2 regions of the Gordonia iterans genome follow, and region 2 is predicted to be linked to the other one. Evidence: predicted binding sites of a transcription regulator. Region 2 holds the regulator's gene; the other holds the start of a gene.

Region 1 (15,943 bases), 680 kb from region 2:
CCGGGTCGCCCGGATACCGGCGGTCGAGTCGGTGCGCGTCGACCGGAGCTATCCGTCGGCACTGACGATCGAGGTGCTCGAGCGGCGCGCGACCGCCCTGATCGAAGGGCCGGACGGCCGGATCGGCGTCATGGACCGGCTCGGGGTGGTCTACGTCGAGTTCGCGTCGCGTGCGGCGATGGGCGACGCGGCGGCCGGGAAGCGGGTCTACCGGACCCTTCCGGTGCTCGAGGTGCCCAACCCCGGCCCGCAGGACCCGACGACCAGGGCGGTCCTGGACACTCTGCAGAGCCTGCCCGACTGGCTTCGGCCGCAGGTGACGTCGGCGACGGCATCGTCGCCGGCGGACATCAAGCTCCACCTGAGCCGGGAGCGGACGGTCGTCTGGGGCGACAGCGGCCGCCCGGTGGACAAGGCCGAGGCCCTCGCGCATGTCATCACATTGCGGGGAACGACGTTCAACGTCTCCAGCCCGGAGTATCCCGCGGTCAGTTGACCGCGGATTCGTTCGGAGAAAAACGCGCGGCGCACGGCGCGCCTCCTGGCTCCGCGGCGTGCGGTCGATACCGTCGTTCTCAACACCGGTACTTGACATAACTATAACCCTATGGTTGAGCTTTAGGGTTTGAATCGGAGCAGGAAGGCATCATGACGCCACCTCATAACTACCTCGCCGTCATCAAGGTCGTCGGCATCGGCGGCGGCGGCGTCAACGCCGTCAACCGCATGATCGAGCAGGGCCTCAAAGGTGTGGAGTTCATCGCGATCAACACCGACGCACAGGCGCTGCTGATCAGCGACGCCGACGTCAAACTCGACATCGGCCGCGAATCGACCAGGGGTCTGGGCGCCGGCGCGAATCCGGAGGTGGGCCGCAAGGCCGCCGAGGATGCGCGGGACGAGATCGAAGACCTGCTGCAGGGCGCGGACATGGTGTTCGTCACCGCCGGTGAAGGCGGCGGCACCGGCACCGGCGGCGCGCCGGTGGTGGCCGGGATCGCCCGCAAGCTCGGTGCGCTCACCGTCGGCGTCGTGACCCGCCCGTTCTCGTTCGAGGGCAAGCGTCGCGGCAATCAGGCCGAGGAGGGCATCGCGGCGCTGCGCGAGTCCTGCGACACCCTGATCGTCATCCCGAACGACCGCCTGCTGCAGCTCGGCGATTCGCAGGTGAGCCTGATGGACGCGTTCCGCAGCGCCGACGAGGTGCTGCTCAACGGAGTGCAGGGCATCACCGACCTCATCACCACGCCGGGTCTGATCAACGTCGACTTCGCGGACGTCAAGGGCGTCATGAGCGACGCGGGCAGCGCGCTGATGGGCATCGGGGCATCCCGGGGCGAGGACCGCGCCCGCAAGGCCGCAGAAGCGGCTATCAACTCGCCGTTGCTGGAGGCGTCGATGGAGGGCGCGCGGGGCGTGCTGCTCTCGATCGCCGGCGGCAGCGATCTGGGTCTGTTCGAGATCAACAACGCGGCCACCCAGGTCCAGGAGGCGGCCCACGAGGACGCCAACATCATCTTCGGCACGGTGATCGACGACAACCTGGGCGACGAGGTGCGGGTCACCGTGATCGCGGCCGGGTTCGACGGCGGTGCGCCGCGCAAGCGCGTCGAGAATCCCGCAGCGGCCAAGGCCGCGGGCACCGTGGAATCGGCGAAGGCCGGTCAGGTCTCGTCGGCGCCGGCCGACGATCCGCTGTTCGGCCGCGCCGCCCCGGCCGGCGACCCGTTCGCCGGCTCCGCCGCGCCGCGCCGCAACTCGGTGCGGCTCGACGACGACGAGGTCGACGTCCCCGACTTCATGAAGTGATGGCGCCCGCGTGCCGGGTCCGGCGCGTGGTGACCACCCGCGCCGGTGGGGTGTCGCGTGCGCCCTACGACTCCTTCAATCTCGGTGATCACGTCGGCGACGATCCGGCGGCCGTCGCGGCCAACCGGGAGCGGCTGGCCCGCGACCTCGGCCTCGATCCGTCGCACGTGGTCTGGATGGAACAGATCCACAGCCGCAACGTCACGGTGGTCGACGGACCCGTCGACGGAGCCGTACCGGCCACCGACGCCCTGGTGACTACGACACCGGGGCTCGCCCTCGCCGCGCTCAGCGCAGACTGCGTTCCGCTGCTGATGAGCGACGACGAAGCGGGAGTGATCGCCGCAGTGCACGCCGGACGCGTCGGCGCCCGCATCGGCATCGTTCCCGAGGTGCTTCGCGTGATGGTCGGGCTGGGCGCCCGGACGGACCGCATCGGCGTGTTGCTCGGTCCGGCGGCGTCGGGCGAGCGATACGAGGTTCCGGACGAGATGCAACGCGACGTCGAGAAGCATCTCCCGGGCAGCGCCTGCCGGACGGCGAAGGGCACTGCGGGCCTGGACTTGCGCGCCGGCATCGCGCGGCAGCTGACCGACGCGGGAGTCGGCGGCGTCGTCGTGGACCCGCGCTGCACCATCGGTGATCCCGACCTGTTCAGTCACCGACGAGGTGCTCCGACGGGGCGGTTGGCCTCGGTGATCTGGATGGACGTGGCGGAGCAGGGGTGAGGCTGCCGGTGGATACGGACCACGGAGCGCCGGCGCGCGGCGAGGATCTGCGGCGCGCGGAACTGGGCGCGGCACTCGAAGCGGTGCGGGCCCGCGTCGCCCGTGCCGAGGCGACGGCCGGGCGCGCACCGGGCAGTGCGCGCCTGATGGTGGTCACCAAGTTCTTTCCCGCCGGGGATCTGGCACGGCTGATCGACCTGGGAGCCACTGAGTTCGGCGAGTCCCGGGAGCCCGAGGCGGGGCGGAAGGTCGCCGCGGTGCGCTCGGAGCTGCCCGGCGTGGCGTTCGACGTCGACATGATCGGGTCGCTGCAGCGGAAGAAGGCCAAGACGGTGGCGCGCTGGGCGCGTCGTGTCCAGTCGGTGGACTCGCCGGATCTCGTCGATGCGCTGGCCCGGGCGACGGCGGCGGCGTTGGAGGCCGGTGCCCGGGTGCAGCCTCTGGGGATGCTGCTGCAGATGAGTCTCGACGGCGATCCGACGCGCGGGGGAGCGGTCGAATCGGACCTTCCCGCGCTGGCCGATGCGGTCACCGGGCACGACGGCCTGCTGACCCTGGACGGGCTCATGGTGATCGCGCCGTTGCACGGGGAGGCCGAGGCGCACCTGGCGCACGCCGCGCAGATCGCCGAACGCTTCCGGGCGCGTCATCCCGCGGCGACGGAGCTCTCGGCGGGCATGTCCGCGGACGTGGAGTCGGCGATCGCACACGGATCCACATGTGTGCGTGTCGGAACCGCGATCATGGGCCCGCGACCGTTAGCCTCTCAGTAATCACATTGGTCACAACAGAACCATCAAGATCATTTCTCACGAGGAAGGCAAGTCGATGACGACGATGCAGAAGTTCAAGGCATATTTCGGCATGGTGCCTCCCTCCGAGTATGAGGACGACTATCTCGCCGACCCGATGTCCGACTCCATGAACGGCTCGATGGGCGGCCGCTACGAGCCATCCGGTGAACCGCCGCGCCGCGGTGCGCAGGCCGGCCGGCACGACGAGCAGATGAGCGCTCGCGAGCGGCTGTACCTGGAGCGTTACCGGGGCGCCGCAACCCACGCCGACGGCTACTACGACGACGAGCCCTACGAGGCCGATTACGCCGAGGTGGAGTACGGGCATCGCGGCGACGAGCGGGTCTTCAGTGAGCGGGTTATGCACGTCGAGGCCGAGCGTGGTCCGGTCGCCGCTCGCGGACGACTCGAACCCCTCTCGCACAGTGCCAACGTGACCGCTCGCGGGGCGGCGATGGTGGTGCGGGGCGCCAACGCGCTGGCACCCGAGCCCCGGGCTGACGTCGCCGCCGAGACCGCCGGACGGATCACCACCCTGCGGCCGGCCGACTACTCCGAGGCGCGCACCATCGGTGAGCGCTTCCGTAGTGGCAGCCCGGTGATCATGGACCTGGTGGACATGAGCAACGACGACGCCAAGCGTCTCGTGGACTTCGCCGCCGGCCTGGCGTTCGGGCTGCGCGGGCAGTTGGAGAAGGTCGCCACCAAGGTGTTCCTGCTCTCGCCCGCCGGCATGGACGTGAGTCCGGAAGAACGCCGCCGCATCGCCGAGACCGGGTTCCACAACCAGAGCTGAAAGGAACGCCACGACGGCCGCCGGGCGCGCCCGGCGGCCGTCGTGGCACTGTAGACACGTGGGTACCTTTCTCTGGATTCTCTATCTGATCCTGGTCCTGTACTGGCTGCTGCTGCTTGCCCGGTTGGTGATCGAGGTGGTGCAGTCGCTGGCGCGCCACTGGCGGCCCAACGGCGCCGTGGTGATCCTGCTGGAGGTGGTCTACACACTGACCGATCCGCCCTTGAAGGCGCTCCGCCGCGTCCTCAAACCGATCGCGCTGGGAGCCGTGCGCCTGGATCTGTCGCTGTTGGTGGTGTTGCTGGTGGTCACGATCGGAATGCGGATCACCGGCGCGTTCGCAAGCCGCGAGGCGCCGGCCGTGGCCGCCGCTCTGGCGCTGATGTGACGTAGGCGCAGGTCAACAGCTTTCCCATCCCGCGACGGCGAGTGCCGACGGCGGCTGCTCCAGAGCATCGAAAGGCTGAGTTTCGGTTGCGAACAGGACGCGGGCGGGCAACAGAACTTGGTCCTGATGTGACAAGATGACACGCTAGTTACGCAGTGCTACTGGTATTAATAGAACTGCGACCGGCCTGTCGCCGGTCGCCGACCATGAATCAGAGTGTTTCGACGGACACGCTCGAGGACCAAAGGGGAAACCGAAATGCGGCTGACACCAGCTGATGTGCACAACGTCGCGTTCAGCAAACCGCCGATCGGTAAGCGCGGTTACAACGAGGATGAGGTCGATCAGTTCCTCGATTTCGTCGAAGCCGAGCTTGCGCGCCTGATCGAAGAGAACACCGAACTCACCGAGCGGGTCGCCGATCTCGAGACCGAGTTGGCCGCCGCCCGCGCCGGGGCGCCTTCCGGCGGCGACCAGACTCAGGTCTTCGCCGCGGCCGCACCCGCACCCGCACCGGAGCCGGCGCCTGCAGCCCCGCAGGCGCCGCTCGACGAGGAAGCCAGTGTCCGCGCCGCTCGCGTGCTCGCGCTGGCACAGGACACCGCCGACCGCGTCACCGGTACCGCCCGCAGCGAGGCCGAGGCCCTGCTCGCCGATGCGCGCCAGCGCAGCGACGCCATGGTGAACGAGGCGCAGGCCACCGCCGACGCAACCCTCGCGGATTCGCGTCAGCGGGCCGAGGCGCTCCTGGCTGACGCGCAGACTCGCGCCGAGACCCAGGTCCGGCAGGCGCAGGAACGTGCCGACTTCTTGCAGCGCGATGCCGAGCAGAAGCACTCGGAGATCATGTCGACCATCAACCAGCAGCGCACGGTGCTGGAAGGCCGGATCGAGCAGCTCAAGACCTACGAACGCGAGTACCGGACCCGTCTGAAGACCTACCTGGAGTCGCAGCTGGAGGAACTGCAGCAGCGTGGCAGTGCGGCTCCGGTCGATCAGGGTTACAGCGGGGAGAACGGGCACCCCCAGGGCTGATCGGCCCGGGCGTGTTTTTCGTTGAGTGGAAAAGGGGCCGGCAATGCTGACCTTGGCACTTGCTGCGACGCTGATCGGGTTCGGTCTGCTCGTAGTCGCGCTGATCACCGGTAACTTCTGGCTTGCGGTGGCTTGCATCGTCGTCTGCGTGATCGGTCTGTTGGTGCTCCTGGTGGACACCGTCCGGTCGAGCCGCCGCGGTGGAGGGGCCGGGGACGAGCCGTTGTTCACGATTCGGGACCGGGAGCCGGGCGAGCGCGCGGCCCCCCTGCACGACGACGAGCCTTCGGCTCCGTCGGGGCAGCCGGGCACGACGGCGTCGCGCGCCGACTCGACCCGGGCGACGGCCTCGGGCTCGGCGGACAGCAACGGCGACACCGGACATCGCACGGACACCGGGGCCCCGTCGGGCGGGCTCGGTTCGCTCGTCGATCGCGGGACCGCTGTGCCGGGTTCGTCGCCCGAGGACGCGGCCTCCGGCACGCTGCCCGGTGACATCGGCGCGGGCGGCGACGCGGGTGAGGCGGACGTGGTGACCGGCGATGCGAACGACTATGTGAGATCGGTGACCGGATCGTTCCCGATCCCGGTGCAACGTCCGCCGTCCGGTGCCTGGCCAACCTCGTCCAGCCCGATCCCGGGTGCCGGCGAGACCGCCCCCGCCGCGGGACCGGCCGCGCCGCGCTCGGCCGATCGTCCGCACGTGTCGTCCGGCGGACCCGCCACCGGACCCCTGCCCGCCGCATCCCCGTATGTGGGGCGGCGGCGCCGTGCGGCGGACGCCGATGCGCAGGCGACTCCGGACGCGGCCGCTGCCGATGCCGCTGCTGACGGGAACCCCGCTGGCCCGACGCCCGCCGATACGACCCCCGCCGACACGACGGCCGGTGCAAGGCCTGGCGGGCCGTCGACGGACTTCCGTCCGGCCGGTCCGGCGCCGGCTGCGTGGACGCGGCAGCACGAGACGTCGTCGTCGGCCGAGGCGGCCGGTGACGGCCTGGTCGTGCACGACCACACCGGTCCGCTTCCCAAGATGACCTTCAAGAACGAGGAAGAGTAGACTTCTCTCCCGACAGCGTCGATCCGGCTATCACCGGGGAGCTCCTGGAAGAACCGGTCCGACCGCCGCGCGCGGCGGCCTCAGTAGAACCAGGCGGGTACGGCCCGACACAGCCGTGTGAGCGATCCCGGTACTTCGGGATCGGCTCCGTGAGCGGCATCGCCCGTCGGCGATGCAAGCGGGGTGGTACCGCGCGTCCGCCGAGACCGGCATCGCGTCCCCGTGCCCGAGAGGTGAGTCGGCCGACGGCCGGCACCGCAGGCACGAGGAGAGCCCACGCCGATGACCGAGGCCCACGCCCCCGATTCCGCAGTAACCGACGCGGTCGCGTCGCACCCCGGTGAGCCCGGGTCCGGATCCGATTCCGGGGCGACCGGCCGGGTGTACCCGATCGTCGATCTGGCCGACGGCGCCGGACGCGGCGCACCGTCGTTCCCGGCCCTCGAGGAGAAGGTGCTCGCGTACTGGGCCGAGGACGAGACCTTCGCGGCCTCCCTCGCCCAGCGGGCCGACGCCGAAGAGTTCGTCTTCTACGACGGCCCGCCCTTCGCCAACGGTCTGCCGCACTACGGTCATCTGCTCACCGGATACGTCAAGGACATCGTTCCGCGCTACCAGACCATGCGCGGGAAGAAGGTCGACCGTCGCTTCGGCTGGGACACGCACGGGCTGCCCGCTGAACTGGAGGCCGAGCGCCAGCTGGGGATCACCGACAAGTCGGAGATCGAGGTGATGGGCGTCGACAAGTTCAACGAATACTGCCGGGACTCGGTGCTGCGGTACACGGGCGAGTGGCGCAACTACGTCACCCGGCAGGCGCGCTGGGTCGATTTCGACAACGACTACAAGACCCTCGATCTGGACTTCATGGAGTCGGTGATGTGGGCCTTCAAGCGGCTGTACGAGAAGGGCCTGGTGTACCAGGGGTACCGCGTGCTGCCGTACTCCTGGTACGAGCAGACGCCGTTGAGCAACCAGGAGGCCAAGCTCGACGACGCCTATCGGATGCGGCAGGACCCGGCGCTGACCGTCACCATGCCGTTGAGCGTGCCGGACTCGCCGCTGGACGGCGTCAACGCCCTGATCTGGACGACGACCCCGTGGACGCTGCCGTCGAACCTGGCGATCGCCGTCCACCCGGACACCGAGTACTCACACGTGCGCACCGCCGACGGCGCCGAGTACCTGCTCGCCGCGGCACTGGTGGGTGCCTATGTGCGCGAGCTGGGAGAGACCGAGACCGTCGGCACCTACCGTGGCAGCGAACTCGCGGGACTGGAGTACAGCCCGCCGTTCGCCTACTTCCGCGGTCACCCGAACGCGCACCGCATCCTGACCGCCGACTACGTCACCACCGACAGCGGCACCGGGGTGGTGCATCTGGCGCCGGCCTTCGGTGAGGAGGACATGGAAGTCGCGACCGCTCAGGGCATCGAGGTGGTCCAGCCGCTGGATCCGGGCGGCAGGTTCACCGAGATGGTGCCCGACTACGAAGGACAGATGGTCTTCGATGCGAATCCGAACATCATCAGGGACCTCAAGGCGGCCGGGCGCGTGCTGCGGCACGAGACCATCGAGCACTCCTATCCGCACTCGTGGCGGTCCGGCCAGCCGCTGATCTACATGGCAGTGCCGTCCTGGTTCGTGGCGGTCACCAAGATCAAGGACCGCATGCTGGAGTTGAACCAGGAGATCACCTGGTCGCCGTCCCACATCCGGGACGGGCAGTTCGGCAAATGGCTCGAGGGCGCCAAAGACTGGAACATCAGCCGCAACCGGTACTGGGGTGCGCCCATCCCGGTGTGGATCTCCGACGATCCGGCCCATCCGAGGATCGACGTCTACGGAAGCCTCGACGAGCTGGAGGCCGACTTCGGTGTGCGCCCGACTGATCTGCATCGTCCGAACATCGACGAGCTGACCCGCCCGAACCCGGACGATCCATCCGGCCGGTCGACGATGCGCCGGGTCCCGGAGGTGCTGGACTGCTGGTTCGAGTCCGGGTCCATGCCGTACGCGCAGGTGCACTATCCGTTCGAGAACACCGACTGGTTCGACGGCGGGAACGGGGAGGCGGCGCACAATCCGGGCGACTTCATCGTCGAGTACAACGGGCAGACCCGCGGGTGGTTCTACAACCTGCATGTGCTGGCGACGGCGCTGTTCGACCGTCCTGCGTTCAAGACGGTGGCGGCGCACGGCATCGTGCTCGGCGACGACGGCCAGAAGATGAGCAAGTCCAAGCGAAACTACCCCGACGTCAACGAGGTGTTCGACCGCGACGGGTCGGATGCGATGCGCTGGTTCCTGATGGCCAGTCCGATCCTCCGCGGCGGCAATCTGGTGGTCACCGAGCGCGGCATCCGCGAGGGAGTGCGTCAGGCGCTGCTTCCGATGTGGAACGCCTACAGCTTCTTGCAGCTGTACGCCGAGCGTCCGGCGACCTGGCACACCGATTCGGAGAACGTGCTCGATCGGTACATCCTGGCCAAGCTCGCGGTGACCCGGGACGAGATCACCGAGGCGCTCGACGTCTACGACATCGCCGGCGCGTGCGAGAGCTTCCGCTTGTTCTGCGATTCGCTGACCAATTGGTACGTGCGACGGTCCCGCGCGCGCTTCTGGGCGGGCCAGGACGCCGAGCCGGAGGCCTTCGACACGTTGTTCACGGTGCTCGAAGTGGCCGGCCGACTGGCGGCGCCGCTGCTTCCGCTGGCCACCGAGGCGATGTGGCGCGGACTGACCGGGGAGCGGTCGGTGCACCTGACCGACTGGCCCGCCGCGGACGAACTGCCCGCGGATCCGGATCTGGTCGCGGCGATGGACGCGGTGCAGTCGGTCTGTTCGGTGGCGTCGAGTGTGCGCAAGGCGAACAAGCTGCGGGTGCGGCTGCCGCTGCGGAAACTGACCGTGGCCTCGCCCGCCGCCGATGCGCTCACGCCGTTCACCGGGCTGATCGCTGACGAGATGAACGTCAAGGGCGTCGAGCTCAGCACCGACGTCGACGCGTACGGCCGAGTGGAGGTGGCGGTGAACGCCCGGGCGGCCGGCCCGCGGATCGGCAAGGACGTCCAGCGGGCGATCAAGGCGGTCAAGGCCGGCGCCTGGGAGCTGGGCGTCGACGCCGCGACCGGCGAGCCGGTGGTGATCGTCGACGGCATCGAACTGCGCGGCGACGAGTTCACCCGGAAGCTGGTCGCGGTGGAGCCGGACTCGACGGGCGAGCTGCCCAGCGGCGGGGGCCTGGTGGTGCTGGACACGACCGTCACCCCCGAGCTCGAGGCCGAGGGCTGGGCCAAGGACCGGATCCGCGAACTGCAGGACGCGCGCCGCAACCTCGGGCTCGACATCTCCGATCGGATCGTCGTGCGCCTCGTGGTGCCTGCCGAGAACACCGGCATCGCGCAGACCCATGCCGGACTGATCGCCCAGGAGATCCTGGCCACCGATTTCAGTGTCGCGACCGGTCCGGCGGGCGCCGTCGAACTGGGCGACGGCGTGACGGTCGACATCGCGAAGGCCTGAGTGACCGCGCCGCAGCATCACCGGAGCGAGAGCTCATGGACCGGCCGGGCGGCACCCGGCGCGGCGACGCGTTGGGGCCTGGTGGCGTGCGGGGCGCTGGTGGTGCTGATCGCCGTCTACTGGGCGGCGGTGCGGACCTACACGGGGCAGCGGGTGGAGAACGCGGCCCTGCGCGGGTCGTACCAGGTGAACGCGGACGAGCTGAGCACCGCCGACACGGCTCTGGCCTCTCTCACGGTCACCAGCCTGGCGGTGGCGGTCGCGGTGCTGGCGGTGATCGGCTGGGTGCGCGGCGGGATGAGGCTGGCCGCGGTCGCGGTGGGAGTGGTCGGCGGCGCAGCCCTGCTCACCGAGGGGCTCAAGAACTACGTGCTGACCCGTCCGCATCTGGTCGATTCACCGCAGCAGTGGCTGCACAACAGCTTTCCGAGCGGGCACACCACCGTCGCGACGGCCGTCGCGTGCGCGACGCTGATCGTCGTGCCGTGGCGGTGGCGGACCGTGGCGATGCTGGTCGTCACAGCCTGGACGGTCGGCGTCGGCGCCTACACGGTGATCGCCCGGTGGCATCGGCTCTCGGACACCCTGGGCGCCGACGCCGTCGCGTTGCTGGCCGCCTCTCTCGGTGCGCTGTACCTGGCGCGGCGGGGACTGGTGCGCGAGGTCGCCGCCGACCGGAGCGCGCCCGTCCGCACGCTCCTGGTGGTGCTCGCGGTGCTCTACGTGCTCGGTGTCGGGGTGCTCGGCGTCTACGTCGGTCTCGCCGGGATCGTCGGTCGCCGACTACAACATCTACCTCGCCGCGCAGTCTCTCGCCTCGGTCGGGTCCGTGCTCACGATCCTGGTGGCATGGGCGTCGTGGCACCGTCTCGAATCGGCGGGGAGTCCGGCCCGCGGCTGACCGGGCGCCGCGGTGCACACACCGCGCCCGGACGCGAGCCGGAGCTTCTTTTGTCGGTGGTGGATGAAACCCTGCACGTATGACTGTGAACGACTCGCATGCGAGCGACGGAGCCGAGCCGTCGGGTCGCCTCCCCGACTACGTGATGCACGGCTGCCGGCGGTGCTGGCTTTCACCGTCGCGGTGACGGCCGCGTCGTGGTTGTTTTCCGTTCTGACGGGTGCGGCGACTGCGGCGCTATTCGTCTTGGTGGTGTTGCAGTTCGTCGACACCCGGCATCGTCGGTCGGGCCTGTGCTTGCGGTGCTTCGCGACCGCGCCGCTCGACGGCTCCGGGGAAGCGGAACGTCGTCGCGGGCTGCTGAGGGTGTTCCACAGCGTCGCCACTCCTTTCGGCCTTGCGTTGTTCTTAGCCGGCATGATGACACCGACGCTCCTGCGCGTGGTTCTCGACGGTGCTGACAGGTGGCGGATTCCTAGCCAGGTGCTGGTCTTCAGCGTAATGGGTCTCACTTGGGTGCACCGTCGCTACCGACCCTGGTGCCCCTACTGCCGGAATTGGGACAATGACGGAGACCGGGAACCGTCGCCGCCGCCGACGAATGAGCACCGACTCGACGCCTGACCTGGTGCGCTCGGAGCTCCTGATCCGTCCGGAGCTTCGCCGTCGCCCCGAGTGGGGCGCCGGCGAAGGATTCCGTGCGAACGGCGGTGTGTACGGCTCAGGCGTCGCGGCGCTGGACCGCGTAGACGCCGAGGGCCAGCATCACCACCACCTGGCTGGCGAGCACGCCGAGTCCGGTCCACGGACCGAGAACGTCCGGGTTGAACGGCACCACGCTGGTGATCGCCTGGGTGGAGTTGCCGGGCAGCACCTTGGCCACCCACGTGCCCCAGTCGCCGGGCAGCGCCCACGCGAGGCTCGCGAGTACCGCGACGATGCCGAGCACGATCGAGATCGCCGCGGCCGTGTGCCGCACCAGCAGGCCGACGGCGAAGGTCAGCAGTCCGAGCAGTGCGAGCACCACACCGTTGCCGATGAGCGCGCGGAGGAGGCCCTCGGAGCCCCAGGGGACGCCGCTGCCAGCCTCGGTGAGGAACCAGTTGCCTGCGAAGTACCCGCCGAATGCCGTGACGAGACCGCCGATCAGCAGGACTCCGGTGAGCACGGCGGCTTTGGCGGCGATGACCCGCCCGCGCCGAGGTGTGGCGGCGAAGGTCGCCCGGATCATGCCGGTCCCGTATTCGGACGTGATCACCAGGGCGCCGAGCACGATCGCCGGGATCTGCGCGACCATGGTTCCCCACGTCACGAAGGAGCCCGGCACCTCGTCGGCCTCGCCGCTGGCCAGCCAGTCCGCGCTGGCCCAGCAGACCGCCGTCGTGAGGCCGACGCCCAGCAGGATCATCACGATGAGCGACCAGCGCGTCCCGCGGACGGTCCAGAACTTGATCCATTCGGCACGCAGGGTGTCAGCGAACCGGGCGGTGGGGGCGACGGTCGGCGCGGTGCGCTCGATCGCCGCGGCGGACAGGGTCGCGGTCATGCTGCTGCTCCTTCGGTGGCTGCGGCACCGGCGGCCGCGGTGGCGTGGTAGTCGACGCTGTCAGCGGTGAGCGACATGAAGGCGTCTTCCAGTGAGGACTGGATCAGGGTGAGTTCGTGCAGGATCAGGCCCGCGGAACCGACGAGCTCACCGACCCGGGCGGCGTCGGCGTCGTGCACGCGCAGTTCTCCGCCGTCGTCGTGCACCGTGAGCCCGGCCTCGCTGAGCACCCTCCGGACGTCCCGGTCCTGCGGGGTGCGGACCCGGACGTAGGACGCGGCGTGCCGGTCGATGAACTCGGCCATCGTGCAGTCGGCGAGGATCGAACCGCGCCCGATCACCAGAAGATGGTCGGCGGTCAGCGCCATCTCCGACATGAGGTGACTGGAGATCATCACCGTGCGGCCCTCGCCTGCCAGATCGCGCGCGAGTCCACGGATCCACCGGATGCCCTCGGGATCGAGCCCGTTCACGGGTTCGTCGAGCACGACTACCGCCGGGTCGCCGAGAAGGGCGGAGGCGATCCCGAGACGCTGGCGCATACCGAGTGAGAATCGCCCGACGCGCTGGCCCGCGACGTCGTCGAGTCCGACCTGCCCCAAGACCGCGTTCACCCGGGAGGAAGGCAGCCCGTTGCTTGCGGCGAGCCAGCGCAGATGATCGCGCGCCGAGCGGCCGGGGTGGACGGCATGGGCTTCCAGGAGCGCTCCGACCTCCCTGAGCGGCGCCGGTGAGCCGAGGTAGCGGCGGCCGTCGATCACCGCTGAACCGGACGTCGGCCGGTCCAGACCGAGGATCATCCGCATGGTGGTCGACTTCCCCGCGCCGTTGGGGCCGAGGAAACCCGTCACGACGCCGGACCGGACGGTGAAGTCGACATGGTCGACGGCCGTGAAGTCGCCGAAGGTCTTGGTGAGTTCTCGTGCTTCGATCATGGTTCTCACGCTCTCCCGGATGCGCTGCGCACACATCCGGGAAGGCCCCCGAATCGCGGCTGAACAAACCCTGAGATGCACCCTGAGTCGCCGGTGTCCGCAGACGACGAGGCGAGCGCGCGGCCGGGCGGGGGATGACCACACCGGGCCGACCCGCGCGACGCAGGGGGAGACGTCGCGCGAGCCGAGCCCGCCCGGCCTGTCGTTCGGGCGAGATCCGATGCGGCCATCCGCCGGTGTCGCAGGAGTATGGAGTTCTCAAACAACACACCGCGTCGGAAAGCGCTCCGGCACGGAACGGAAGGTGTTCTCCGGTGCGGCCACCGGGATCTCCTCCGTGGAATCAAAGATATAACTCACCTCTGACAAGAACAAACATTCGAATCCCCTTCGGCGTCTGAGTCTCCGCTACCGACAGAAGTCTGACGTGCAACCCATGCCGCGAAGGCGAGGTCCGAGTCTTGATCATCACCAATGTCGTACCCCTGTCGTAGAGTGACGTCAGAAGGTAGAGAAGAGCCGGAGGTTCCGGTTCTACCAGCGGGAACAGCACTTCGGGGGAGGTGAGCGTCATGAGCGTCAACGGTGTTTCGTGCAACGACGACGCTGCGGCCGCGGGTGCGCGCGATGGCTCGGGTTCTGCTCCGGCCGGTGCCGATCCGGCTGGCACCGGTTCTGCCGGTTTCGATTCTGCTGGTTTCGATCCCGACGCAGCCGTCGCCTGTTTCTCGCCGACACAGTTGTTGGCGGTCCAGACCGCCGCCGAAAAGCGCCTCACCACGGAGGCGACGGCGTTGTTGGCTGCCGAGTCCGAGAACGGTCTGTTGGGGCTGCTGGATGCGCGTGAGCAGTGCCGCCGCCGCGCCGAGGTGTTCGATGCCGCCCTGTACGTGGAGGTCTCCGATCGGGGCGTGTACCGCACCGCCGGACACATCTCGGTCCATCAGCTGTACGCCTACGGGGTGCGACTGGGCGCCGGGGAGGCCCGCCGCCGCCGGATCACCGCCGAAGGCATCGCCGCCATGGGCACGTTGACCGGTGAACGCCTCGAACCGCACCTGACCGCCACCGCGACGGCGGTGGCTGATGGGGAGGCCGGCGCCGCCCACGCGGCCGCGGTCGCGGAGATCATGGACAAGCTGCCGTCGGCGGTCACCCACGATGACGGGGTGAAGGCCGAGGCCATGCTCGCTGATGCGGCGCGGCGGCTGGATCCTGCCGCGGTGACGGTGGTGGGTAACCGGATCCTGGCGTGGCTCGACCCCGACGGCACCCTGGCCGACGACCACGACCGGGCCCGGCGGCGTACGTTCAATCTGCAGCCGCAGAATCGGCAGTTGATGAGCAAAGTGCGGGCCCTGCTGACTCCGGTGTTGCGGGCGAAGCTGGAGGTGGTCTTGCATCAGTGGGCTGCGGCGGGGATGAACAATCCCGGCGACCCGGACTCCCTGCGCGGGGCCGCCGACCAGCCCGGCCTCGACCCCGCCCTGCTCGCCGCCGCGGCCGAGCGGGACACCCGCACTTTGGGGCAGCGTCAGCACGACGCCCTCGAAGCCCTGTGCGACTGGGCGTCGGCGCTGGCCGGGCAACCCGCCCCCACCCGGATCCCCTCGCAGACCGTGGTCACCGTCACCGATGAAGATCTGGCGCGGCAGGCCGGGATCGCCTGGACCGCGACCGGCACCCGCATCCCGGTCACGGATCTGGTGCAGTTCGCCGCCGACCCCATCCCGTATCTGGCGGTGTTCTCCAAGGCCACCGGCAGGCGTAGTCCTGAGCATGCGTGGCGGAGCTTGCGACGACACGCGGTCGAAGGGTGCTGTACCTGGGGCGGGCGAGCCGGTTCGCGACGGCGGCGCAAAGGTTGGCGTTGTTCGCCCGCGACCGGGGCTGCACCGCGCCGGGCTGCACCGTCCCGTTCATCCGCACATCCAAGCCCACCACATGCCCGACTTGACCGACAACGGGCAGACCGACCCTTCGACTCCGCTCAGGACAGGTATCGACCGCTTGGGTGGGGCGTGTGGCCGGCACAACCGGATGAACGGTAAGACGCCTGGGCATTGGGAGTCGACGGTCCTCGCCTTCGGTCCCGACGCCGGACGCGTCGGCTGGAGGCCCGCCGGGCGTGGCGCGCGGTGGCAGAGCAACATTCTGTTCCACCCCGAACGCCTGGCACCCGACTCCGGCCACGGCCACCGGGCCACAGCAGCCGGGCCGGACGACCTCGCACCACCCGGCGACCTCGGAACACCCGAAAACCTCGGGCCATATGGCGACACCGGGCCACCCGAGGATCTCGGGCCACCCGAAGAGAAGGACCCGGACTTGGACCTCGACGACGATCGATCGAATCCGACGATCATCGTCCACCACCGGCCGTCCCCGATCCGGGCGATCACCCCGATCGCCCCGATCGACCCACT
Region 2 (15,943 bases):
CGGGGCGACGTGATTCCGCGGCTGCATCAGCACGCGCACGTGCTGAGCACCGAGCACGACGAATCCGGTTCCCGAGTGCGCGTCCGCATGCCCGCGCCGCTCGCTGCCGAGTTCGAAGAACTCATCACCGAGTAGTCAGTTCGAAGAACTCATCACCGAGTAGTCAGTTCGAAGAACTCATCACCGAGTAGTCAGTTCGAAGAACTCATCACCGAGTAGTCACTTCGACACGGGTTGTGAGCCGTGTCCGCAGATGCCGGCCGTCGACCGGGACGGTGACGCCCGGTCGACGGCCGAGGGTCTATTCGGCGTCCAGGTCCTGTGCGACGAGTGCGGCGATCTGATCGACGGCGCTCTGGTCGTCGCTTTCGACGACGACGACTGCGCCCTTCTCGGCGCCGAGGGTCATGATCATCAGCGCGCTTCCGGCGTCCACCGGGTCACCGCCGTCGAGAGCGAGGGTGACGTCGGCGTCCAAGGCCGCAGCGGCCTCGGAGATGATGGTCGCCGGGCGAGCGTGCAGGCCGACGGCGGAGCCGACGGTGACGGTGGTGCTGGGCATGGAGTTCCCTTTCGGTTGGGGTCGGTGATCCGGCGCGGCCGTGATGATGACGACCGGTGGGAGTCTGGTTCGAATGTATTACGCGGCGGCCGGTGCCGGGGCGGCCTCGGCCGGAGCCTTCTTGATCTGTTTGGCGGCGACGACGGTGATCGCGGAGACGACGGTGCCGACGGCCAGTGCGATCAGGAACTTCCACCAGGTGCCGTTCATGGCGAACATCACGAACACGCCGCCGTGCGGGGCCCGCAGCTGGACGTCGAGCGCCATGCAGAGGGCGCCGGTCACTGCGCCGCCGAGCATCATCGACGGGATCACGCGGAACGGGTCCGCCGCGGCGAACGGGATGGCGCCCTCGGAGATGAACGATGCGCCGAGAAGCCAGGCCGCCTTGCCGTTCTCGCGTTCGGGCTCGGTGAAGGCGGCCGGGCGCAGGACCGTCGAGGCCAGCGCCAGGGCGAGCGGCGGCACCATTCCGGCGGCCATCACCGCGGCCATGATCTGCCACTGCGCCACACCGGCTCCGACGACGCCCAGACTGGCCACGGCGAAGGCGTACGCCGCCTTGTTGACCGGGCCGCCCAGGTCGAAGCACATCATCAGGCCAAGCACGATGCCGAGGACGATCTTGGAGCCGTCGTTCATGCTGTTGAGGCCGTCGAACATCGCGGTGTTGAGGGCGCCGAGCGGGCGACCGAGGAACATGAACATGATGCCGCCGACGATCAGCGACGCACACAACGGGACGATCACCACCGGCATCAGCCCGGCCGCCCAGCGCGGGAGCTTGAGCTTGGTGAACCAGAGCGTGACGACGCCGGCGAACAGGCCGCCGATCAGACCACCGATGAATCCGGCGCTGACCGCGAGGGACACTGCGCCGGCGACGAAGCCGGGCGCGATGCCGGGGCGGTCGGCGATGGCGAAGGAGATGTACCCGGCGAGCACCGGGACCATGAAGCTCATCGCGAGACTGCCGATGGCGAAGAACACCGCGCCGAGGTACGTCATGAGTCCGCCCGGCGGCAGGTCCCACAGCGAGTTGTCGACGGCGTAAGCGGTGGCGTTCTCGTTGATCTCGTACCCGCCGAACAGGAAGCCGAGCGCCATCAGCAGACCGCCCGCGGCGACGAACGGGATCATGTAGCTGACGCCGGTGAGCAGAGACTGCTTCAAGCGGCCTCCGAGACCGATGGTCGCGCCCTCCTCTTCCGCGGCCGAGGGCCCGCCGTCGCCGGCCGGAACGCGGCGGGCGTTCGGATTGGTGGTGGCGGTCACGGCTTCGGCGATCATCGCGTCGGGTTCGTTGATGGCGCGCTTGACGCCGGATTCGACGACCGGCTTGCCGGCGAATCGTTCACGGCCTTTGACGCCGACGTCGGTCGCGAAGATCACCGCGCCGGCCCGGGCGATCGTGTCGGCGGAGAAGGGCGTCGTCCCGGAGGACCCTTGAGTCTCGGCCAGATACTCCACACCCGCCCGCTCGGCAGCCAGTTTGAGTGCGTCGGCGGCCATGTAGGTGTGCGCGATGCCCGTGGGACAGGCCGTGATGGCGAGGATCAGCGGGCGCTCGTCGGATGTCGAGTCAGCGGGCGCCGCTTCGGCCGGTGCGGACTTCGCCGGATCCGCCGCTGCGGCAGCGTCTGTCGCCGGGGGCTCCGCTGTCGGTTTCGGCTTCGGCGCAACGGCCTCGGCGACGAGTTCGACGATCGCATCGGCGTCCTGCGCCTCCCGGAGCGCGGCCACGAACTCGGGACGCACCAGCGCGCGGGCGAGGGCACTGAGCAGCTTCATGTGCTCGGTGCCCGCTCCACCCGGGGCCGCGATCAGGAAGACGACGTCGGCGGGGCCGTCCGGCCCGCCGAAATCGGCCTTCTCGGACAATCGTGCGAACGCCAGTGAAGCGGTGCTGACGGAGTCGACGCGGGCGTGGGGGATGGCGATGCCGCCGGGCAGCCCGGTGGGGGACTTGGCCTCCCGGGCCAGCGCGGCGTCGGCGAGTTCCCCGGGGTCGCCGCAGCGGTCGCCGTCACCGAGTGTCTGGGCGAGGCGGCGGATCACCGCCTCGGCGTCGTCGCCCGCGTCGACGTCGAGCAGGACCAGCTCGGGCGTGATGATCGGTTCGGACATGGGACTTCCTTCGCTCGTTCCGGGATCAGGTGAGTTGCCGGTGCACGGCGCCGGCGAGGTCGAGGTGCTCGGGCAGGGGCGGGGTGGTGCCGGGCAGGGCCGCGGCCGCCGAGCCGTAGGCGACGGCGTGTGCGAGGGCCGCGCCGCCGGCGGCGCCGCGGTGCAGCGCGATCAGGTAGCCGGCGAGTGCAGAGTCTCCGGCACCGACCGTGCTGCGGACCCGAACAGGAGGGGTCTGAGCGAACCAGGTGTTCGGTCCGTCGGTCAGCAGCGCGCCGGCCGCGCCGAGGGTGGTGAGGACGGTGCCGCGGGTACGGGCGGCCAGCTCGCGGGCGGCGTCGGCCGCGGGTTCCAGGTCGCCGTTCTCGGCGGCCTCCTCGAGCAGGCGCCCGTCGCCGCCGGTGAGCTCGGCGAGCTCGAACGCGTTGGGCTTGAGCAGGTCGGGCCGGAATCCGGCGACCGCGAGGAGTGGGGCGCCCGAGGTGTCCACGGCGACCCGGCGTCCGGTGTGGTGCAGACGCTCGATCACCGAGCCGTACCACTGCGCGGGCACGCCGGGAGGGAGTGAGCCGCACAGGGCCACCCAGTCGGCGCCGGCCGCGGATTCGGCGATCAGGTCGGTGAATTGCGCCAGTTGTCCTTCGGTGAGCCGCGTGCCGGGCTCGTTGAGTTTGGTGGTGGTGCCGTCCGGTTCGGCGATGGTCAGGTTGGTCCGGACCTCTCCGTCGACGGCGACTGTCCGGTACGGCTGGGCGGTGTCGTCGAGCAGGCTCAGCAGCGGGTCGGTGTCCCGGGCCGGCAGCAGGGCGACGGACTCGAGACCGGCACCGGTCACGGCACGCGCGACGTTGATGCCCTTGCCGCCGGGCTGGCTGCGCACCTTCGCCGCGCGCAGCACTTCACCGCGCTCGAGTCGCCCGGCCAGCTCGATGGTCCGATCCACACTGGGATTGGCCGTCACGGTCACGATCATGCGATCACCACTTCGATGTCGAGGTCGGAGAGTACGGTTTGGAAGGCGTCGTCGAGTCCGCGGTCGGTGACGATCACGTCGACGTCGTCGAGGCCGCCGAAGCTGACCAGATCCTCCCGGTTGAACTTGGAGGAGTCCGCGAGGACGACGACTCGATTGGCGGCGCCGATCATCGCCTGCTTGGCGGCCGCCTCGTCCGGATCCGGGGTGGAGAGGCCGTGTGCGACGGACAGGCCGTTGGTGCCGATGAAGGCCACCGAGACACGCAGGCGTCCGAACGCGGCGACGGTGTCGGCGCCGACTGCCGCCCCGGTCTTACCCCGGATCCGACCGCCGATCAGGGCGACTTCGCACTTCGGGAGGGTGGCGAGGTATGCGGCCAGCGGCACGGCGTTCGTCACGGTGACGAGTTCGCGGTCGGCAGGCAGTGCGAGGGCGGCGCGCAGGGTCGTCGTTCCCGCGTCGAACAGGACCGATCCTCCGCTGGGCGGGACGAACGCCTGAGCGGCTGCGCCGATCGCGGTCTTCTCCTGCAGCCGGGATTGTTCGCGCTGGGCCAGATCGGGTTCGTCCACGACGGCGGCCACGTCGGGCCGGACAGCTCCGCCGTGCACGCGGTGCACGACTCCCTGTCGGGCCAGCACAGAAAGATCGCGACGGACGGTCTCGCCCGTCACCTCGAAGCGGACGGCCAGATCGGCGACGCCGACGCGGCCGCGGGCCCGGACCTCGTTGGCAATGGCCTGTTGGCGTTCTTCCGCGTACATGTCACCGTCCTGACTAGAGTCCACCTCAACGTGCCGTCACGTGCGAGTGAGTTTGGGTATGTCTGTGTTTACCTTTGTATGTGTTGACACGTCAAGAGCTATGAGTAATCTGGGTCACATGAATGAGGTGGTAGCGATGGAATCGGCCGGAAACTACGGAGCGAGCGTTGCGGTGCACGGGACTCCGGTCGTGAACGGGCTCGCCTACGGTCCGGTGATCCGGCCGGCGCCGTCACCGGAGTTCGACATCGACGCCGGGGCAGTCGTGGCCGAGGCCGACCGGGAGGCGGAGGCCAAGCGGTTTGCCGCCGCGGCGACGACGGTCGCCGATAGGTTCACCGCACGCGCGTCGTCGAGTACCGGCAGTTCCGCGGAGGTGCTCGCGGCCACCGCCTCGCTCGCGAAGGACCGCGCCTGGATCGGCACGGCGAACACGCTGATCGCTGACGGCACGCCGGCTGCGGCCGCTACTGTCGCCGCCATCGACAAGATCGCCGAGATGTTCACCAAGCTCGGCGGGTTGATGGCCGAGCGAGTCACCGACCTGAAAGACATCCGCGACCGCGTCGTCGCCGAGATTCTCGGCCTCCCCGAACCGGGGATCCCGAACCCCGACGAGCCGTCGATCCTGTGTGCCGACGACTTGGCGCCGGCCGACACCGCCGGACTGGATCCCGCTCGCGTGATCGCACTGGCCACCCGGCTCGGCGGACCGTCCAGTCATACGGCGATCATCGCGCGTCAACTCGGTATCCCGTGTGTCGTGGCGATCGCCGAACTCGACCGGATTCCGACCGGGGGCACGGCTTTCGTCGACGGTGAGCGTGGCGTCGTCGGTCTCGACCCGGACGTCGAGGAGGTCGCCGCAGCGGTGGCGAAGGCGCGAGAGGCGGCCGCGGCCGCCTCGGCGTGGAAGGGGCCGGGGCAGACGTCCGACGGTCACCGCGTGCTGATCCTCGCCAACGTCGCCGACGGACCCTCCGCCCGGGCCGCCGCCGAACCGGGGGTCTTGGAGGGTGTGGGCCTGTTCCGAACCGAGCTCGCGTTTCTCGATCGCGGGGACGAGCCGAGCGTCGACGAACAGACTGCTCTCTACCGAGCGGTGATCGACGCGTTCGACGGTGACAAAGTGGTGATCCGGACGCTCGACGCCGGGTCGGACAAGCCGCTTAAGTTCGTGAACCATCCGGATGAGGCCAATCCGGCGATGGGGGTGCGCGGCAACCGCATCGCCACGCCGCACCCGGAGATCCGCATCCATCAGCTCGACGCGATCGCCGCGGCCGCAGCGGCTGCGACGGCTGCACCCTGGGTGATGGCGCCGATGATCGCCACCGTCGCCGAAGCCCGCGAGTTCGCAGCACTGGTCCGCGAGCGAGGGCTGGTCCCGGGAGTCATGGTGGAGGTCCCCTCGGCGGCGGTGCAGGCCGATCAGATCCTGGCCGAGGTCGACTTCGTGTCGGTCGGCACCAACGATCTGACGCAGTACACGATGGCCGCAGACAGGATGTCGCCGGAGCTGGCCGCGCTCACCGATCCCTGGCAGCCGGCTGTGCTGGCCCTCATCGAGCGCGTCGGAGCAGCGGGGACAGCGCAAGACAAGCCAGTGGGCGTCTGCGGTGAAGCGGCGGCCGATCCGCTGCTGGCGTGCGTTCTGGTCGGCCTGGGGGTCACATCGCTCTCTTCGGCTCCGGCGGCGGCGCCCGCCGTCGGACTCAAGCTCGGATCGGTGACGCTCGATCAGTGTCGGGCCGCGGCGAGGGCGGCGGTCGCCGCCGACAGCGCCGCGGGGGCGCGCGACGCCGCTCGCGCCGTCCTCGGTTGACGGTTCCGAACTCGCTCAGACGCGGCGCAGTACGCTCACGACCTTGCCGAGGACCGCGGCGTCGTCGCCGGGGATGGGCTCGAAGTGTTCGTTGTGCGGCATCAGCCAGACGTGACCGTCGACCCGCTTGAAGGTCTTGACCGTGGCCTCGCCGTCGATCATGGCGGCGACGATGTCGCCGTTCTCGGCGACGTTCTGCTGGCGGACCACCACCCAGTCGCCGTCGCAGATGGCTGCGTCGATCATCGACTCGCCGACCACTCGCAGCAGGAAGAGCGAGCCCTCGCCGACCAGTTCCCGGGGCAGCGGGAAGACGTCTTCGACCGCCTCTTCGGCCAGGATCGGACCGCCGGCGGCGATCCGGCCGAGCACGGGGACATAGGCGGCCGAGGGGCGATCGGGCTCGGCCGTGGCATCGGCGCCCGGAGGCGGGGTGCGCTGATCGTCGCGCACGTTCACCGCACGGGGCCGGTGCGGGTCACGCTTGAGCAGCCCCCGCCGCTCGAGGGTGCGCAGCTGGTGCGCCACGGACGAGGTTGAGGTGAGGCCGACGGCCTCACCGATCTCCCGAATGCTCGGCGGGTAGCCGCGTTCCCGCACGGACGAACGGATGTACTCGAGGACTTCGCGCTGCCGCTGGGTCAGCGAGGCCTCCAGGGTCGCGGTCGACAGGTGTGGGTCGACCTTCGACAGGCTCTTGGGTCCGTCGGTCATCGCCGGTCCTTTCCTCGTGCTTGATTCTCGTACGGTCGGTTCACAATTTAGTCGAGTAGGTCACAGAACTCAAACATTTGTTCGACGTGTCGCGACTTTTGTCGGACCCGTGGTGTTAACTGTCGAACAAGAGTTCTTCGAACACACGAACGATGGGAGTTTCGATGACCGAGTCGCTGAAGACCCGCGCGGACCGCACCGGCCAGGAGCGCGCAGCGCACTGCGACGCGAGCCCGATGACCTGCGATGTTCCGGTGGTGCTGAGCCGTTCCACCGAGTCCTGGGGCACTGAATCCGCGGGCTGCCTGACCACCGGTCGCAGTCCCCAGACGCACCGGCGCGCCGTGCGGCTGAGCGCGAACACTCCGATTCGGACGAGCGGTACAGGACACCCGGGCGGTGCCCACGACGTTTCCGGCAGCCGTTCGAACACCGGCCGTTCGACCACCGGGAGTCCGAAGAGCGGTCGTTCGAACAGCCGCCGCTCGGAGCGGTCGCGCCGCGCGCGTCACCGCGGCCTCGTCGAGCACAGCGCGGTCGCCCCGGCGATCGCGCGTCGCCGGCGCTGGGCCGCCGGCTTGCTTCTGGGGGTCGGCTGTGCGGTCGTCGTGGCAGTGCTCGGCGTGGTCGGCGAGGACTACTCGGACGCGGCGACCGGTGCACCCGCTGCGACCGAGGTGGTGCACGTGCGCAGCGGCGAGTCGCTGGCGGCACTTGCTGCGCGCATCGCCCCCGAGGAGCCGACCGCAGCGGTGATCGCCACCGTGCGCGAGCTGAACGATCTTCAGACCGCCGGGCTGCGCCCCGGGCAGGCTCTGCTGGTGCCTGCCTACCGCTAAGGGTGAGACGGTGAGCGGCCGAGTACTGCGGTGGACGGGCAGGTACCCTGAGTGCATGCGATGCCCGTTCTGCAAGAACGACGACACCCGAGTGGTTGATTCGCGCGCGTCGGACGACGGTATGGCGATCCGCAGGCGACGGTCCTGCAGCGAATGCGGGCGCCGTTTCACGACCGTCGAGTCGGCGGTACTCGCCGTGGTCAAACGCAACGGGGTCACCGAACCCTTCTCTCGTGAGAAGGTGATGAAGGGCGTGCGCCGGGCGTGCCAGGGTCGGCATGTCGACGAAGACAAGCTCGCCAAGCTCGCTGAGGCCGTCGAGGACACCGTGCGCTCCTCGGGTTCGGCGGAGGTCCCGAGCAACGAGGTGGGCCTGGCCATCCTGGGGCCGTTGCGTGAACTCGACGAGGTCGCGTATCTGCGTTTCGCATCGGTGTACCGGTCGTTCGAGTCGGCCGAAGACTTCCAGCGCGAGATCGACGAGCTGCGCAAGGACCGTGACCCCGTCGCCTGAATCGTGGAGAGCGTCAGGTGAACGCGTCGAGCGCCTTCACCACGCGTTTCTCGGAGATCGGTCCAGCGGTGCCGAGCTGCTGAGCGAACAAGCTGACTCGTAGTTCCTCGATCATCCAGTGCGCCATCTCGTTGAGGGCATCGTGACGGACCTCCGGCAGCTGGGCGAGCCGCTGATTCCAATGGGCGATGACGCGATCGACGGTGTCGAGTCCCGCATTGTCGCGGGCCGCCGATCCCGGTAGGGCCGCCAACCGCGCGCGTGCAGCAGCGAGATAGCGGGCCAATCGCCGTAGATGGACGAGTGGCGTGTCGGCGACGAAGCCGTCGAACACCAGGTGGGCCAGTTGATCGGCGACATCGTCGGCGGCGGCGGACCCGCTGTGCCGGTCGATCTCGTGGCGGAGACCCGCCGTCTCGGCGAGCGCCGACACGGCGTGCTGAAAATACTCCGGAGCCGCGGCGCGGATCTGCGGGGAGAGTCGCTCGGCCAGGGCGGAGAACTCGGTCGGGCGCCGAAGTGCGGCGAGGTCCTTCTCGCCCGCGAGCGCGTCGGCGATCGCCCGCCGGGTGCAATCGGCGAAGAGTCTCTGCGGATCGGCGTACGGGCTCTGGCTCAGCGCCAGGCGGTCGGCGGGCGGCAGTCCGCTCGCGACCTTCTTGGTCAGTGGCGGGATGGCGGTCTCCAGCAGGGCCTGCACACCCGAGCGGATGCCGGCATCGCGTGCCGAGGGCGAGGTGACCTCGACGACCCGGACCCCGGCTCCGGCGCGCTGAAGCGTGGGGTAGGTGACCACGGGCTGTCCTGCGACGACCGCGTCGTGCTGATCCGCGAGAGTGCCGATGCCGTCCCCGGTCCAGCGGGTGTGCACCGGCGCCTGGCTCGGCGGACGACGCTCGTCCGAGCCGAGGCGGCGCAGCTCTTCCAGGCTGTCGCTGCGCGCGACGATGTGACCGTCGGGGTCGCTGACCGCGAAATGCACGCGCAGGTGCGGCGGCAGCGAATCTGTGCGGAAGTCTCGGGGCGACAGGCTGATTCCGGTGATGACGCCGAGTTCCCGGGCCAGCGCGGGCAGCAGCGGTTCCGAACGCGGCGAGATCCGTGAGAGTGCCAGATCGGCGTACTGCTGCGCGGGCGACATCGACTTGCGCAGTCCTTTGGGAAGCGACTTGACCAGGGCGGTGGCCAGCTCGCTCCGCAGTCCCGGTACGAGCCAGTCGAAGCCGCCCGCATGCACGTGGTCGAGCAGTGGGCGGGGGACGACCACCGTGACCCCGTCGTCCGGGGCTCCGGGAGAGAAGTGATAGCGGAGCTCGAGGCGGGTCTGGCCTTGCTGCCAGGCCGGCGGGAAGTCGGCTGCGGCCGGTGTCCGGGTGTCGGGGCTCTGCGCCGCGTCGAGGTGCAGAAGCGTCGGATTCCTGCGACCCTCCTTCTTCCACCAGGAGTCGAAGTGGCGGGTCGACACCACGTTCTGCGGGATCCGGGCGTCGTAGAACTCGTACACGTCGTCGTCGCTGAGCCGCAGGGTCCGCCGGGTCCGGTGCTCCAGTTCCTCGGCCTCGGCCAGCAGCGCACGATTGTGCTTCCAGAAGTCGTGCCGGGTGCGCCAGCGTCCTTCGACCAGTGCGGACTGGATGAAGATGGCCCGCGACTCGACGGGATCGACCTTGCCGTAGTTGACACGGCGTGCGGCGACCAACGGCACCCCGTACAGACTGACCTTCTCGTTCGCCATCACCGCTCCGCGGCGCGACGACCACGCGGGCTCGCTGTACGTGCGCGTGACCAGGTGCGGGGCGATCTGCTCGACCCACTCGGGGTCGACGGCTGCGACGTTGTGCGCGAAAAGTCGCGACGTCTCGATCAGTTCGGCCGCCATCACGAAGGCAGGCGGCTTGGCGGCGAGCTGCGATCCGGGAAAGATCGAGAACTTGGTGCCCCGGGTGCCGAGGTACTCGCGGGTCTCGCCCTGCTTGGCGCCGATGTTGGTGAGGAGGCCGGTGAGCAGGCTGCGGTGGATCGCAGCGGAGTCCGGCTCGGTCTCGGGGACCTCCCACCCGAGGTCGCGTACCGTGCGACGCAACTGCCGGTGGAGGTCGAACCATTCCCGGATACGCACGTAATGGAGGAATCCGCGCTCGCACTGACGCCGGAACTGGTTGCCGGAGAGGGCCTCTCGCTGCTCTTGCAGGTGCTCCCAGAGTTTCAGCCGGCTGAGGAACTCCGAACCCGGAACCGCGTACTCGCGGTGCGCCGCGTCGGCGGCCTCGCGCCGGTCGGAGGGGAACTCGCGGACATCGGGGAGGGACAAGGCAGCGGCGATCACAAGCACGTGATCGAGACAGCCGTCGGTGTGTCCGGCGACGAGCATGCGCGCCAGCCGCGGATCGATGGGCAGCTTCGCCAGATCGCGGCCGACGCCGGTGAGGCGCGCGTCGGCCGAGTCGAGGTCGGTCACCGCCCCGAGTTCGGCGAGCAGCGACATGCCGTCGGAGATCGCCCGGCGCTCGGGCGGCTGGACGAACGGGAACTCGGCGACGTCGCCGAGACGGAGGGACAGCATCGAGAGGATCACTGCGGCGAGATTGGTCCGCAGGATCTCCGGGTCGGTGTACTCAGGGCGGGCGTCGAAATCGTCCTCGGAGTACAGCCGGATGCAGATACCCGGCGCGACGCGACCGCAGCGACCGGCACGTTGGCGGGCGCTGGCCTGTGAGACCTTCTCGATCGGCAGCCGGGTGACCTTGGTGCGCGTGGAGTAGCGCGAGATGCGTGCGGTGCCGGTGTCGACCACATACCGGATGCCGGGCACCGTCAGCGAGGTCTCGGCGACGTTGGTCGACAACACGATCCGCCGGCCGTTCGACGGTGTGAAGATCTTCTGCTGTTCGGCGGCCGACAGTCGGGCGAACAGCGGGACGATCTCGGCCTCGCTGCGCCGCTTGAGCGCGTCGGCGGTGTCTCGGATGTCGCGCTCGGTGGGGAGGAAGACCAGGATGTCGCCGCGGTCGTGGTGCCAGAGCTCGGTGACCGCCGCATCGATCGCCGCGATCTGATCGAGATCGGCGCGGTCGGGGTCGTCGGACTCCAGCGGCCGATAGCGGATCTCGACCGGGTAGGTGCGCCCGGAAACCTCCAGAATCGGCACATCCTCGTCCGGGCCGGCGAAATGCCGGGCGAAGCGATCCGGTTCGATCGTCGCCGAGGTGATGATCACCTTCAGGTCGGGTCGGTCGGGCAGCAGCCGCTTGAGATAGCCGAGCAGGAAGTCGATGTTGAGGCTGCGTTCGTGCGCCTCGTCGATGATGATCGTGTCGTAGCGGCGGAGCTTCGGGTCGGACGTGATCTCGCGCAGCAGGATGCCGTCGGTCATCACCTTGATCGCGGTGCTGTCGCCGGTCTTGTCCGAGAACCGGACGCTGTAGCCGACGAGCCCGCCGAGTTCGGTCTGCGTCTCGTCTGCGATGCGGCGCGCGACGGAGGTGGCGGCTATCCGGCGCGGCTGCGTATGGGCGATCGATTCGCGGCCGAGAGCGAGGCAGATCTTCGGCAACTGGGTCGTCTTGCCCGAGCCCGTCTCGCCGGCGACCACCACCACCTGGTGCTGCTCGACAGCCTGCGCGATCTGGTCCCGGCAGGCGCTGACCGGAAGCTCCGGAGGGAAGGTGAGGAGGAGTGCGGGCATGATCCTGTCATCCTATCGGCGTACCGAACATGATCCCGGCCACACCAGGGTGCCGCCGACATGTCATATTGGGAGCCATGGGATCTCTCTGGCACGGGTTCGCCGACATGGGCGCGGTGACCGACAACGGACCGTTCGTCATCACCAGGGGCGAGGGCGTCCGGATCTACGACGACGTCGGCCACGAGTATCTGGATGCGACCGCGGGCCTCTGGTTCACCAACGTCGGCCACGGCCGCCGGGAGATCGCCGAGGCGGTGGCAGGACAGCTCTCCTCGATCGCGCACTTCTCCAACTTCGGCGACTACTCCAACGACACCCTCGAGGCGCTCGCCGAGCGCGTGGCGGCGATGGCGCCTGCGGCCGGCGCCAAGGTCATGTTCACCTCGGGCGGCAGCGATGCCGTCGACACCGCGGTCAAGCTCGCCCGGCGGTACTGGACCGAGCAGGGGCTGCCGGGCAAGCGCATCATCGTCTCCCGGACCAAGGCCTACCACGGCATGCATGTCGGCGGCACCGCGCTGGCGGGCATCCCGCTCAATCGCGAGGGCTACGGCCCGGACTTCGTGCCCGACACCGAACGGATCGACTGGGACGACGCCAAGGCGCTCCTGGGCCTGATCGAGCGCGTGGGCGCCGAGAACATCGCGGCCTTCATCGCTGAGCCGATCATCGGCGCCGGCGGGATCTATCTGCCACCGGAGGGGTACCTGCGCGAGGTACGCGACATCTGCCGGGACCACGACGTGCTCTTCATCGCCGACGAGGTGGTGACCGGCTACGGCCGCATCGGGCACCGGCATTGGTTCGCCTCGACCCGTTTCGAACTCGACCCGGACATCATCACCTCTGCGAAGGGGCTGACCAGCGGCTATGTCCCGATGGGCGCGATGATCGCGGCGCCGCACGTGGCCGAGCCGTTCTTCGCAGGCGGCACGTGGTGGCGGCACGGCTACACCTACGGCGGCCACGCGGGCGCCGCAGCGGCGGCGATGGCGAACTTCGACATCATCGAGCGGGAGGGCCTGCTCGACGAGGCCACCCGGCTCGAAGGGGACCTGCAGAGGGCGTTCGCTCCGCTGGCTGATCTCGACGCGGTGGCCGAGGTACGGACGGGCCTGGGCGCGGTCACCGCCGTGCAGCTCGCCGACCCGTCCGATGCGCCCGCGGCGGTGCTGCGCCTGCGCACGCTCGGCGTCGCCGGGCGCGCCGCGGGCCTGGGTGCGCTGCAGGTCTCGCCGTCGTTCGTGATGACGACCGACGAGGTCGACACGCTGGCCGAGCGGTTCGCCGACGCACTGGGCTAGACGGCCTCGAAATCCCGAACCACCCCGGAATCCCGGACCACGTCGAATCACGGTGCCCGGCAATCCGGATTCGGCCTGGCACCCTCAGTTGAGGGTGCCAGGCCGAGTTGACGGTGCCGGGTACCGCTGCTTCGTCCGGGCGCTCAGTTCAGTGCGTGGACGTTGTTCGACAGATCGATGGCGTCGTAGGTGGTCTCGGTGACGGTCGTGTCGAGCTTCTTCGCGGTGATGGCCAGTCCTTCGCCGGTCTGGACGTACACGGTCCGTTCGGACAGGTCGTACCCGGCCCAGTAGCGGGAGTAGTCGCTCCACGAGCTGACGTCGCCCTTGTGCTCGAGTCCCGGCGGGATGATCACCGTGCGGAAGGCGGCGTACAGCTGGGCGATGCCCTGCTCGCGATCGAAAGGCTTGAGGTATGCGGCCAGGTTGAGGGCGCGGACCATACGCGAAGGCGCCGTGTAGTCGCCGGGCAGACCGAACATCCCGTAGCCGGTGCCGCCCTCGATCGGCTGCAGCTCTAAACCGGTAGGCAGCTTCCGCGCGGCCGCGGGATCGACGTTGTTCAGTGTGATGTAGTTGCGCACGTTGATCAGATGCCAGTCGTACTCGGGGCTGTTGGTGTACGCGCCCGCGTAGTCGTACAGCTTGAACGCGCCGTCCTCGACCGGTTCCAGGACGATGCCGTCCCCGGTGGTGTCGACGAAGCAGTAGTGGAGCGGCATCGAGATGTGCTGGCCGAAAGCGTCGTAGGGCTGGTCGAGGAGTGCGAAGTCGGCGTACCGTTCGCGGATCTCGGCCACGCTGCCGAACTGGGACAGGATGAAGCTCACGAACTCCTCGCCCAGCACGCCGGTCTGTTTACGCGCGGCGATGTCGGACGCAGCGCCGCGGGTGCACTCCATCAGCACCTGGGTGTCGCCGGCCAGGCCCTTCTCGTTGATGCCGTCGAGCAGGATGTTGGTGCCTTTGATACCGACGCCCATCGTGGCGTACTTGCTCTTCCACGCGGCCAGCGGACTCGGCATCTCGGCCCCGGCGGGCACGGTCGAGATGACGACGACGTTGTCCAGCGCGGCCGGCAGGCCGGCCGGCGTTCCGAACATCGGGATGTTCAAGTCCATCGTCCGACCCCAGAAGACGTCACCGTTCTCGGCGGTGATCCTGATTCCCGTGCACATGTTTTCCTCCATCGACGACGTGTCGCGTGTTTGACGTGATCCTGTCTTCGATTAGACCCCGGCGGACGGGGACGAGCCGCACCGGAACGCGATCCTGGCACGGAAGGGGCGGTGTCGGTCGCGATCACGACGCGAAGGCCGGTTTCGGTCGGGCGCCCACCTGTCGTGATTGGGGCCGTCGATGCTGAAAAGCGCTGTGCCCCAACCGGGGTCACCGGATGGGGCACAGCGCCTACTGCGTGAGACGTGCCTGTGGGCACGGACCTCAGGACTGCAGCTACGGGGGCCTGTTCGGGTCAGGCGAGAGTTTCGGCGATGGTGATCGCCTGACCGACGCCCTGCACGATCGACGCGGCCTTGAGCGCCTCGAAGACCTGCTCTCGGTCGAGCCCGGCCTCACGCACGACGTTCTCGTGCGCGCCGACGCAGTGCTCACAGCCGTTGATGGCGGAGACGGCGAGCGACCACAGCTCGAAGTTCGCCTTGTCGACGCCGGGGTTGCCGATGATGTTCATCCGCAGTCCGGGACGCAGGTCGTCGTACTTGCCGTCGAGGAAGCCTCGGCCGCGGTAGAAGACGTTGTTCATGCCCATGATCGAGGCGGCGCCCAGTGCGGCGTTGTAGGCCTCCGCCGACAGGTTGTCGGCGGCCTCGTCGGCGATCTCGCGCAGCACGGTTGCGTTGCGGGTCGCGGCGGCGGTGGCCAGCAGCGTGCCCCACAGCTTCTCCTCGTCGAGCACGGTGGTGCGCGAGAGGGAGCCGAGGTTCAGCTTGAGGTCCTTCGCGTAGTCCGGAAGGGCTTCCTTGAGATTGTCGATGCTCATCGTGTGAGATCTCTTCCAATCGGTTCGTGAGGATGTGCAGGGGCTTTCGTCGGACCCAGTCGGCCGGAGAAGGCCGGCCGACTGCGTCCGTCCGGCGGGGATCAGGCCGAGGCGCTCATGAGCTCGCCGGCGTCGATCGTCGGATCGCCCTTCTTCCAGTTGCAGGCGCACAGCTCGTCGCTCTGCAGAGCGTCGAGGACGCGAAGTACTTCGTCGACGTTGCGGCCGACCGAGCCCGCGGTGACCGACACGAACTGGATCTCGTTGTTCGGGTCGACGATGAAGGTGGCGCGATCGGCGACGCCGTCGGCGTTCAGGACGCCGGTGGCCTCGGCGAGCTCACGCTTGAGGTCGCTGAGCATCGGGAAGGGGAGGGTCTTGAGGTCCTCGTGCTGTGCGCGCCACTGGAAGTGGACGAACTCGTTGTCGACCGAGGCGCCGAGCACCTGGGCGTCACGATCGGCGAACTCATCGTTCAGCTTGCCGAAGGCGGCGATCTCCGTCGGGCAGACGAAGGTGAAGTCCTTCGGCCAGAAGAAGATGACGCGCCACTGGCCCTTGTAGTCGTCGCTGGAGACGGTGGTGAAGTAGTCGTCCGGCTGCTGCGCGTCGACCTTGCTCAGGTCGC

The links. Region 2 encodes LexA, which represses DNA repair genes until DNA is damaged. Its sites were predicted from a motif close to CGAACANNTGTTCG; they were not measured.
Region 1: the regulator LexA is predicted to act here: its motif matches at 13,886-13,899, upstream of C6V83_RS12675 (DUF222 domain-containing protein).

What each region holds. Positions count from the first base shown of each region.
Region 1 covers NZ_CP027433.1:2,765,129-2,781,071, reverse strand. The annotation lists gene C6V83_RS12740 (cell division protein FtsQ/DivIB) at 1-496, shown strand, start outside; gene ftsZ (cell division protein FtsZ) at 649-1,809, shown strand; gene pgeF (peptidoglycan editing factor PgeF) at 1,809-2,537, shown strand; gene C6V83_RS12725 (YggS family pyridoxal phosphate enzyme) at 2,546-3,310, shown strand; gene C6V83_RS12720 (cell division protein SepF) at 3,366-4,127, shown strand; gene C6V83_RS12715 (YggT family protein) at 4,186-4,515, shown strand; gene wag31 (DivIVA-like cell division protein Wag31) at 4,774-5,550, shown strand; gene C6V83_RS12705 (hypothetical protein) at 5,594-6,610, shown strand; gene ileS (isoleucine--tRNA ligase) at 6,893-10,135, shown strand; gene C6V83_RS12695 (phosphatase PAP2 family protein) at 10,136-11,119, shown strand; gene C6V83_RS12690 (hypothetical protein) at 11,199-11,660, shown strand; gene C6V83_RS12685 (ABC-2 transporter permease) at 11,758-12,582, opposite strand; gene C6V83_RS12680 (ABC transporter ATP-binding protein) at 12,579-13,517, opposite strand; gene C6V83_RS12675 (DUF222 domain-containing protein) at 14,090-15,568, shown strand; gene C6V83_RS18370 (hypothetical protein) at 15,558-15,943, shown strand, end outside.
Region 2 covers NZ_CP027433.1:2,089,013-2,104,955, forward strand. The annotation lists gene hflX (GTPase HflX) at 1-135, shown strand, start outside; gene C6V83_RS09585 (HPr family phosphocarrier protein) at 302-562, opposite strand; gene C6V83_RS09590 (PTS fructose transporter subunit IIABC) at 641-2,689, opposite strand; gene C6V83_RS09595 (1-phosphofructokinase family hexose kinase) at 2,715-3,662, opposite strand; gene C6V83_RS09600 (DeoR/GlpR family DNA-binding transcription regulator) at 3,659-4,429, opposite strand; gene C6V83_RS09605 (putative PEP-binding protein) at 4,548-6,254, shown strand; gene lexA (transcriptional repressor LexA) at 6,270-6,968, opposite strand; gene C6V83_RS18720 (LysM peptidoglycan-binding domain-containing protein) at 7,133-7,807, shown strand; gene nrdR (transcriptional regulator NrdR) at 7,863-8,321, shown strand; gene hrpA (ATP-dependent RNA helicase HrpA) at 8,335-12,006, opposite strand; gene C6V83_RS09630 (aminotransferase family protein) at 12,084-13,313, shown strand; gene C6V83_RS09635 (linear amide C-N hydrolase) at 13,457-14,491, opposite strand; gene C6V83_RS09640 (alkyl hydroperoxide reductase) at 14,788-15,315, opposite strand; gene C6V83_RS09645 (peroxiredoxin) at 15,417-15,943, opposite strand, start outside.